2 regions of the Micrococcus sp. SL257 genome follow, and region 1 is predicted to be linked to the other one. Evidence: riboswitches for the same ligand, from Rfam matches in the RefSeq annotation. Region 1 holds a riboswitch; the other holds the start of a gene.
The links. A riboswitch is a leader RNA that binds a small molecule or an ion and turns the genes downstream of it on or off. The one in region 1 is predicted to bind S-adenosylmethionine.

Region 1 (4,649 bases):
CACGCCGCCGTTTCCCGAACGAAAGTTCAGAGGGCGAGGGTGCGCTTGAGCGTGTCGGCCACCTGGCCGTATTCGGTGAGGAAGCCGTCGTGGCCGATGGGCGAGGCGATCGTGTGCACCGGCGGCCGCGCGGGCAGCGCCGCCGCGAGCGCCTCGGACTCGGCCGGCAGGTAGAGCCGGTCCGAGTCGACGGCGGCCACGAACGCCCGGCCCCGGTAGTCCGCGAGCGCCGCCGCCACGCCGCCGCGCCCGCGCCCGACGTCGTGGCCCATGAGGGCCTCGGTGACCACGAGGTAGGAGTTCGCGTCGAACCGGTCGGTGAGCTTGGCCGCCTGGTGGTCCAGGTAGGACTCCACGGCGTAGCGCCCGCGCCCGCCCGGCACCCCGACGACGGCGCCGAACGGGTCCTCGATGCCCTGCGGTTCCCGGCCGAACCGCTGGCCGAGCTCGCCCGCCGTGCGGTAGGTGGTGTGGGCGATGCGCCGGGCGATGCCCAGGCCGGCCACGGGGCCGGGGCCGGGGTAGTAGTCGCCGCCCTGGAAGTCCGGGTCGAGGCGGATGGCCGCGGTCTGCGCCTGGCCCCACGCGATCTGGTCGGCGGAGGAGGCCGCGGTGGCGGCCAGCACGCCCACCCCGGCGACGCGCGCGGGGTGGGTCGCGGCCCACTCGAGGGCGCGGGCCCCGCCCATCGATCCGCCGATCACGGCACGCCAGGCGCCGATCCCGAGGTGGTCGGCCAGGCGCCGCTCGGCCTCGACCGCGTCCCGCAGCGTGAGGAACGGGAACCGGGAGCCCCAGGGCCGCCCGTCGGGCGCGGGCGTCGAGGGCCCGGTGGAGCCGTGGCAGCCGCCGATCATGGCGGGGGCGACCACGAACCACCGGTCCGTGTCCACGGCGCGGCCCGGGCCGACGAGGGCGTCCCACCAGCCCGGCGTCGGGTCCTCCTCGTGCGCGGCCACGTGCGCGTCGCCGGTGAGGGCGTGCAGCACGAGCACGGCGTTGGCGCCGTCGGCGGCGAGGGTGCCCCAGGTCTCGTAGGCCAGCTCGACGTCGGGCAGCAGCCCGCCGGTCTCGGTGCGCAGCTCGCCGACCCGCAGACGGTGGCGGCCGCCGCGGGGCAGCGCGGTGCGCGACGGACGCGTGGCGACGGCGGTCATGCCCGCTCCCCCGCGTCGTCGTCGCCGCGGCGGGCGGCGGCCGCGAAGCCGCGTTCGAGGTCGGCGAGGATGTCCTCGATGTCCTCCACGCCGAGCGAGAGCCGCACCAGGCCGGGGGTGACGCCGGCGGCGCGCTGCTCGTCGTCGGTGAGCTGGGAGTGGGTGGTGGAGGCCGGGTGCACCACGAGCGAGCGGACGTCGCCGATGTTGGCCACGTGGTGGTGCAGGGTGAGCCCGTCCACGAACGCGGCCCCGGCCTCGCGGCCGCCCGCGATCTCGAAGGAGACGAACGCGCCCGCGCCCTTCGGCAGGTAGCGCTGGGCCCGCTCGTGCCACGGGCTGGACTCCAGGCCGGCGTAGACCACGTGCTCGACGTCGTCGCGGCCCTCCAGCCAGCGCGCCACCGCGGCCGCGTTGGCCACCTGCCGCTCCATGCGCAGGGACAGGGTCTCCAGGCCGAGGTTCACCAGGAACGCGTTGAACGGGGAGATGGCCGAGCCGTAGTCGCGCAGCAGCTGCACGCGCGCCTTGAGGATGAAGGCCAGGTTGGCGCCGAGCGGCGAGCCCACCCCGAGGTCCCGCGCGTAGACGAGGCCGTGGTACGACTCGTCCGGCTCGTTGAAGCCGGGGTACCGCTCGGCGTGCTGCGCGTAGTCGAACGTGCCGGCGTCGACGATCACGCCCGCGATGGCCGCGGCGTGCCCGCCGAGGTACTTCGTGGCGGAGTGGGTGACGACGTCGGCGCCGTGCTCGATGGGCCGCAGCAGGTACGGGGTGGCCAGCGTGTTGTCCACGATCAGCGGCACGCCGGCCTCGTGGGCGGCGTCGGCGACGGCGCGCACGTCCAGGACGTCCCCGCGCGGGTTGCCGAGGGTCTCGCCGAAGAACGCCGTGGTGTTCGGCCGGACGGCGGCGCGCCAGGACTCGAGGTCGTCCGGGTCGGTCACGAACGTCGTCTCGACGCCGACCTTGGCGAGGGTGTGCTTGAACAGGTTCTGCGTGCCGCCGTAGAGGCTGGCCGAGGCGACCACGTGGTCGCCGGCGCCGGCGAGGTTGAGGATCGCGAACGTCGTCGCCGCCTGACCGGAGGCCAGCAGCAGCGCGCCCACACCGCCCTCGAGCGCGGCGATCTTCTCCTCCACCGGGCCCTGCGTCGGGTTGCCGATGCGGGTGTAGAGCGGGTCGAGGTCCTTGAGCGCGAACCGGTCCGCGGCCACCTGGGCGGACGGGAAGTCGTACGAGGTGGTCTGGAAGATCGGCAGGGCGGTCGCACCGAAGGCGTGCTGGCCGACGGCGACGCCCGCGTGGACCTGCGCGGTGGAGAAGCCCCAGGCGTCGGGGGTCGGGGTGGTCTGGTCGGTCATGGCGGACCCTCCTGAGGGGTTCAGGGGCCGGACCCGGCCGCCCCGCCCGCCGGCCGACGTGCCGATCCGGGAACCGGCGTCGTCGAGGTGCCGGAGATGACCCGGCGCCGTCGAGAGGGGCCGTGGGATCGGCCCGCGCTTGCCGGCGTCCGTTGTGGGGCCGGCCTGGTCGTCACCCGGGGCACCCCACCGCGGAAGGAGGGTTGCCGGTCAGCATGCCGGGGCCTGTTGCTGACTCTCGTGACCGTGCCTCCGAGTGTAGCCCGCCGCCCCGCCACGATTTCGTCACGCGTGTCACCCGCGGATACGCTCTCCGCACGGGGCGCCCGACCCGTCAAGGGCTCGACGCCCCGCGACTCGCACCAGGTCAACCCCCGGGGCAGCCCGGGAACGGAGAGGAACAGCGCAGTGCACACCTGTCGCATGGACCACGTGTCCTACGCCGCCGGCCCCGAGGGCCTGGACGCCACGGTCGCCCGCATCGCCGAGACGCTGGGCATCGAGCGGATCAAGGGCGGTGTCCACCCCCGCTTCGGCACGCAGAACGCCCTGTTCCCCATGGCGGGCAGGCAGTATCTGGAGGTCGTCGAGGCCCTGGACCACCCGGCCTCCCTCAGCGCGCCGTTCGGCCAGCTCGTGCGCGCCCGCACCGAGCAGGGCGGCGGCTGGATGAGCTGGGCGGTGGCCACCCCGGACATCGGCCGGTTCGAGCGCCGCCTCGGCCGTGAGGCCGTCCCCGGCAACCGTCGCTTCCCGGACGGCCGGGAGCTGTCCTGGCGGCAGATCGGCGTCAAGGGAACCCTCGCGGACCCGCAGCTGCCGTTCATCCTGCGCTGGGCCGACGGTCAGGAGGACATGCACCCCTCGCAGGCGGCCGAGCCGCAGGCCACCATCGAGCGCCTGAACATCGCCGGCTCCCCCGAGCGCCTCGCCGAGTGGCTCGGCGACGACGAGGACGGCCAGGTCCAGGACGTGAACATCGAGTACGTCGCGCCCTCCGGCACCCCGGGCATCGTCTCGGTCACCTTCCGCACCCCGAAGGGCGAGGTCACGCTCTGAGCGCGGGGGCGGGGCCGCTCAGCCGAGCAGCCCCGCCCGCGCCAGCAGCGGGTAGCCGACGAACCCGACGGCGTCCAGCAGCGCGTGCGCGATGACCAGCGGCATCACCCGGCGCACCCGCAGGAACACGAGCACGAACACCACGCCCATCAGGGCGTTGCCCACGCCCGGCCCGATCCCCTGGTACAGGTGGTACGCCCCGCGCAGCAGCGCGAGGGCGAGCACGACGACCGCCACGCGGGTCGGCAGGTACAGCCCCTCGGCGCTCACCCACGACGACGGCACGGCCGGCGCCGGATCGTGCGCCAGGCCCGCGGCGCGCAGCCGCTGCAGATACCCGAGCCGGTCGACGAGCCAGGCGCCCACGATGACCTCCTCCAGCAGTCCGTGCCGCAGCGCGGAGAGCAGCAGGACCGGCACCTGGTACCAGCTCTCCCCGAGCGCCGAGCCGACGATCGCCGTCGTGATCCCCAGGGCCCGGCCGGCGGCGTAGACGCCGAGCGTGCCCAGCCCGATGGCCGCGAACAGGCCCAGGCCCCAGGCCAGGTCGCGGCCGGGGCGGCGCAGGTCGAGGCCGAGCACCCGGAACGGGTTCCGGCCGCGCAGGTGCATCAGGTGCAGCACGAGGGCCACCGGCACCAGCGCGAACCCGATGCCGAGCAGCTGGTAGGTCAGGTCGAAGGCCCAGCGGTCGGCCAGGGCCGGGTTGAGGACGGTGGTCTGCTCGCCGAGCGGGGCCTGGGTGGCCTTGTCGATGAGCTGGACGATCGCGTAGACCGCCGACTTCCCCAGGGAGAGGCCGAGGACGATCGCGATCTCCCACCGCACCGTGCGCGCCGAGGGGGCGGGCAGCGCGGGGGCGGGTCGGACGGCCGGGGAGCGGGACGTGCGCGGGGTGGCGGGCATGCCCTCCAGTATCCGCCGCCCCCTCTGCCCCCGGGCGCTTTCGAACGTGAGGTGGGGCCTATCTCCCGTTCGAAAGTCCCCATTCCCCCGATATCGCGTTCGAAAGTCCGGGAGGAGGGCGGAGGGAGGGTTAGCGTGGTCGTGTGGTCTCCCCGCCTGCCCC
Region 2 (4,649 bases), 1.0 Mb from region 1:
GCTGCTGATCCCGGGCCGCAAGGCGGCCGGCGCCCCCGTGCAGGGCTCCCCCATCTCCGGGACGGGCTCCACGCTGGTCGACGCCCGGCGGGCCGAGTCCGTGCCGCTGACCACGTCGCCGATGCCGCGCGTCAGCTCGCTGGGTGAGGGTGAGTCGCTGTCCCCGCACGGCGGCCGTCGTCGGGCCCCGCAGGACCCGGCACCCGCCGCCACCGCCGGCGAGACGCCCACCGACGAGAATGAGGGCCTGCCGGCGGAGGCCGGCGAGCGGCCCGAGCGCCAGGACGGCGAGGAGGTCACCCAGCGGGGGACCACCGGCCGCGTCGAGGGCGAGCACCGCGGCGAGGGCCGCGTCGGCTGACCCGTCCCCGCAGTCACCACCGCTTTCGAGGCGGGAAATCCACCTCACACGACGCCCCCGGGCGCCCATGAGAGAGATTTCCCGCCTCGTCGCGTGAGGGGTCGTAGCCTGGGGCCGTGACCCCGCCCGCCCCCGCCGCTCGCCGCCCCTCCGCGGCCCTGCTGTGGGTGCTGCTGGCGGCCATGGGCGCCGGGCCCCTGTTCAACTACGGCGTCTCCGCCTCCTCCACGGTCGTGATGGAGCGGCTCGACGTCACCTCGGGCCAGCTCGGCACCGTGATGACGGTCGTGTTCGCGGCGGCCGCCGTCACCTCGCTCGGCCTCGGCCGGGCCGCCGACCGCCTGTCCGCCCGCGCACAGCTGAGCATCATCTTCGGCGGCACCGCCGCGGCGCTCGTGCTCGGCGCCGTCGCCCCGTCCCTGCCCGTGCTGTACGCGGCGGCCGCCGTCGCGGGCGTCACGCAGGCCATCTCCAACCCCACCACGAACCGGATCATCCGCACCGTGGTGCCGCCGGAGAGGCGCATCGGGTGGGTCGGGGTGAAGCAGTCCGGCGTGCAGGCGGCCCAGCTGGTCGGCGGCCTGTTCTTCCCGGCCGCGTCCCTCGCCCTCGGCTGGACGGGCGCCGCGCTGGGGGCCGCGGTGCTCATCGGGGCGCTCTGGGTGCTCGCGCTGGTCGCCGCCCCGCCGCTGCCCGGGGCGCCGCCGCCGGCCACCGGCCCCGTCGGCGGGCGACGACGGCGGGACACCTCGCCCCTGCCGGCCACGGTCTGGTTCTTCGCGGCGATCGCGTTCCTCACCGGCCTGGGCATGCAGGCCACGAACACCTACCTGCCGCTGTTCGCCGTCGAGACGCTGGGGATGACGCTCGTGGCCGGCGGCGCCGCGGCGGCCGTGTCCGGGGTGGTCGGGGTGCTCTCCCGGATCGGGTGGAGCCGGCGGATGAGCTCCGGAGACCGGCCCACCACCCTGCTGACCGTGATCTGCTTGGGTGCCGTGGCCGGCGTCGCGGTGTTCCTCGCCGCGGACCTGCTGGACCTGCCGGCCCTGCTGTGGGTGGGCGCCGCGGTGCACGGCCTGACGGTGCTGGGCGCCAACGTGGTGATCAACGCGGGCCTGCTGAGCGAGGTGCCGGCCGAGCGGCTCGGCCGTGCGACCGGGGCGAACTCGATGGGCATGTACGCCGGCTTCGCCCTAGGCCCACTGCTGATGGGCGTGCTGCGCGACGTCACGGGCGACTACCGGGCCGGCTTCGCGCTCGTCGCGCTCGGATATCTGCTGGCCCTGGGCGTGGTGCAGCTGCTGCGTCGCCACGTGGGCCGGCGGGGCGCGGCCTGACGCGCAGGGCCAGGACGAGACCCACCGCGGAGGACCGCGCCTCAGCGACATCACCGCAGTGCTGCCCTGCGGCGATGTCGCAGCGCCGCGGTCGAACGGGTATACGGCGGAGTGCGGCGCAGTGCGCGGCGGGGCGTGCGGAAGCGCACACGACGACGCCCCCGGTCCGTGCGGACCGGGGGCGTCGGAAGCCGTGCGTCAGGCGAAGATCAGAGCTTCGTCACGTTGGCGGCCTGGAGGCCCTTGGGGCCGTCCTGGGTCTCGAACTCGACGCGGTCGTTCTCCTGGAGCTCCTTGAAGCCCCCGCCCTGGATGGCGGAGAAGTGCACGAACACGTCCGCGGAGTTGTCCTCGGGGGCGATGAAGCCGTAGCCCTTCTCAGCGTTGAACCACTTGACAGTACCGACAGCCATGATGGTGTCCTTTCGATGTGCCCCCGCGGTGCGGTGGCGGTGTTGGACCGCGGCCCGGATGTGGGACGCGGGTGAAGCGGCGAGACTGAACCGCTTGCCCAACACTCATCGACGCCGGCGATGCCGGGCTGACGAGCAGTGAAGATGGCGGGATACAGCTTGATCAACTTCAGGCTCCATCATTGCACGGATCTCGCCGACCGGGAACCAGGGGCCCGATTGTTCACCTAGAGTTCGCTCAGAGCGCGCGCAGGCCGTGGAAGAGATTGCGGTGCAGGGCGGCCGGGGGAGCGGCGTCCGTGTGATCCGCGAAGGCCGTCACCTCGAGCAGCACCACCGTGTGGTCGCCCGCCGGGACCTCGGCGTGCACCCGCGTCTCGAGCCAGAGCGAGGAGCCCCCGATCAGCAGGGCGTCGTGCGGGCTGCGGTGCACGTCCAGACCGGCGAAGCGGTCGCCCTCGCGGGAGGCCAGCTGGCGGCACAGCGGCGTCTGGTCCGCCGCGAGCAGGGAGACGCCGATCGCCCCGGCCCGGCGCAGGCGCGGCCAGGTGCGGGAGCTGTTCTGCGCGGAGAAGGACACGAGGGCCGGCTCCCAGGAGATGCCCACGCCGAAGGAGGAGGAGACCATCACCTCGGGGACGCCGTCGGCGAGGCCTGCCAGCGCGACGACCCCGGTGGGGAAGGCCGAGAGGCCGGAGCGGAGGTTGCCGAGGGACAGGTCGGTGTCCCACGTGGCGGTGTGGGGTTCGTGGGTCAGGGTCATGGCGCGCGTCCTCTTCCGATGACTGGCGCGGCTCCGCAGAAGGCGGGAACGCGGATCGCCCGGATCCGCGGAGGCGCGGTACTTGCCCGTCGGGGTGTCCGAGGGGCCGAATCATCACCTGGAGCACCCCACTACTGCGTGAGAGGGTTGCCGTCCCGCCGGCCAGGGCCGTGAATGACGGGAACTCGTGATTCTGGGGATCAGCCTACGGAGGGGTCCGTGGGGTGGTCAAAGCGCGGCGGTCGCGCGGCGTCATCCGAGCTGCCCGATGTGATGCTTGACACACCGCGCATCGCCAGCCAGGATCAAGCCACTCGAGAGGGGGGCTCGAGACCGCAGCCCGCGGCCCCGCAATCGGTTCTCTGAGAGGGATCGGATCATGCGGATGGACATCGAGAAGAAGCGTGCGGCATTGTCGGCCGCCGTGGTCGTCGCGGCTCTCCTCGGTATCGCCATCTCGGGATGCTCCGCTTCCCCGGGCAGCGTCTCCTCCACCGCGAAGGCATCCACCGCTGCGGCGTCCTCCGTCACCGTGACGTCAGCGGCCCCCTCGGCAACCCGGTCGGCCTCCGCCACCGGTTCGTCCGCGTCGTCACCCGCCGGTGAAGAAGCACTCCCCGCCGCGCTGTTCGAGGAGGACGGGATGACGTTGGTCGAGTACACGCGCCGGCATCCGGATGCGGGCTATCTCGACCCGGAGAAGGAGTCCGTCCTGGAGGAGGCGGTCGGGACGGGCACACAGCAGATCACCGTGGACGCTCAACAGGGTGCAGTCCTTCGGGTCATCGTGCTGTGTCCTTCGGATGCCACCGGTGAGACGGAGATCCTGACCTCACGGGGTGGCGGGGGAACGAAGACCTGGATGGCCGGATCGGAGGCGCTGTGCGGCGGCTGGTCGGCGGCGACTCCCCCCGTGGATGAGGCGGGGCCGATGACGTTCACCGTCACGGTGGACAACGACAAGCCGTTCCGGATGGTGCTGACCGCACCCTCCGCATGAGGCCGCCATCACGACGGCGGATGACGGCGCGGGGAGGACTGAGACGCTCAGCGTCGGTCGCGGCCGCGCAGCGCGTCCAGCTGCCGGCGGTCCCGCTTGGTGGGCCGGCCCGCGCCGCGCTCGCGGTACGGCACCGCGAGCAGCTCACGCGGCACGGGCGGCGGGGAGTGGTCCACGTACTGCTGCCGGGCCACGGGGGCGCCCACCCGCTTGGCGATCAGCCCCGTGACCTCGAGGATCCGCTCACCTCCGTCCTGGCGCACCCGCACCCGGTTCCCGACGACGACGGGCGTCGCCGCCTTCACGGGCTCGCCGTCGATGCGCACGTGGCCTGCGCGCACGGCCGCCGTGGCCGCGGACCGGGTCTTGTACAGCCGCACGGCCCACAGCCACGCGTCGATGCGGACGCCGCTCACGCCCGCCCCCTCACGCGAAGCGGGCGCGGATCGCGGCGCCGTGCGCGGGCAGGCGCTCGTCCTCGGCCAGCACGCCGATCCCGTCCGCGACCTCCTTGAGCCCGGTCTCCGTGTAGCGGATGCGCTGCTGCAGGCGCAGGAACGTCACCGTGTTCAGACCGGAGGAGTGCCGGGCCGTCCCCGAGGTGGGGAGCACATGGTTGGACCCGGCCGAGTAGTCGCCCAGCGGCACGGGGGCGTGCGGGCCCACGAACACGGCGCCGGCGTTGCGGATGCGCCCCACGAGGGCCTCGGGGTCGCGCGTCTGGATCTCGAGGTGTTCGGTGGCGTAGCGGTCGGAGACCTCCACGGCCTGGTCC

Region 2: it holds a riboswitch for S-adenosylmethionine, as region 1 does, so the genes downstream of both, OVA32_RS03635 (flavin reductase family protein) here and OVA32_RS10460 (bifunctional o-acetylhomoserine/o-acetylserine sulfhydrylase) in region 1, are expected to answer to the same signal.

What each region holds. Positions count from the first base shown of each region.
Region 1 covers NZ_CP113053.1:2,252,052-2,256,700, forward strand. The annotation lists gene metX (homoserine O-acetyltransferase MetX) at 27-1,157, opposite strand; gene OVA32_RS10460 (bifunctional o-acetylhomoserine/o-acetylserine sulfhydrylase) at 1,154-2,521, opposite strand; SAM riboswitch class IV at 2,652-2,767, opposite strand; gene OVA32_RS10465 (VOC family protein) at 2,945-3,580, shown strand; gene OVA32_RS10470 (type II CAAX prenyl endopeptidase Rce1 family protein) at 3,599-4,486, opposite strand; gene OVA32_RS10475 (phosphotransferase family protein) at 4,630-4,649, shown strand, end outside.
Region 2 covers NZ_CP113053.1:768,318-772,966, forward strand. The annotation lists gene OVA32_RS03620 (FMN-binding glutamate synthase family protein) at 1-361, shown strand, start outside; gene OVA32_RS03625 (MFS transporter) at 478-1,698, shown strand; gene OVA32_RS03630 (cold-shock protein) at 1,908-2,111, opposite strand; gene OVA32_RS03635 (flavin reductase family protein) at 2,350-2,874, opposite strand; SAM riboswitch class IV at 2,948-3,067, opposite strand; gene OVA32_RS03640 (hypothetical protein) at 3,260-3,874, shown strand; gene OVA32_RS03645 (RNA-binding S4 domain-containing protein) at 3,922-4,290, opposite strand; gene hisD (histidinol dehydrogenase) at 4,301-4,649, opposite strand, start outside.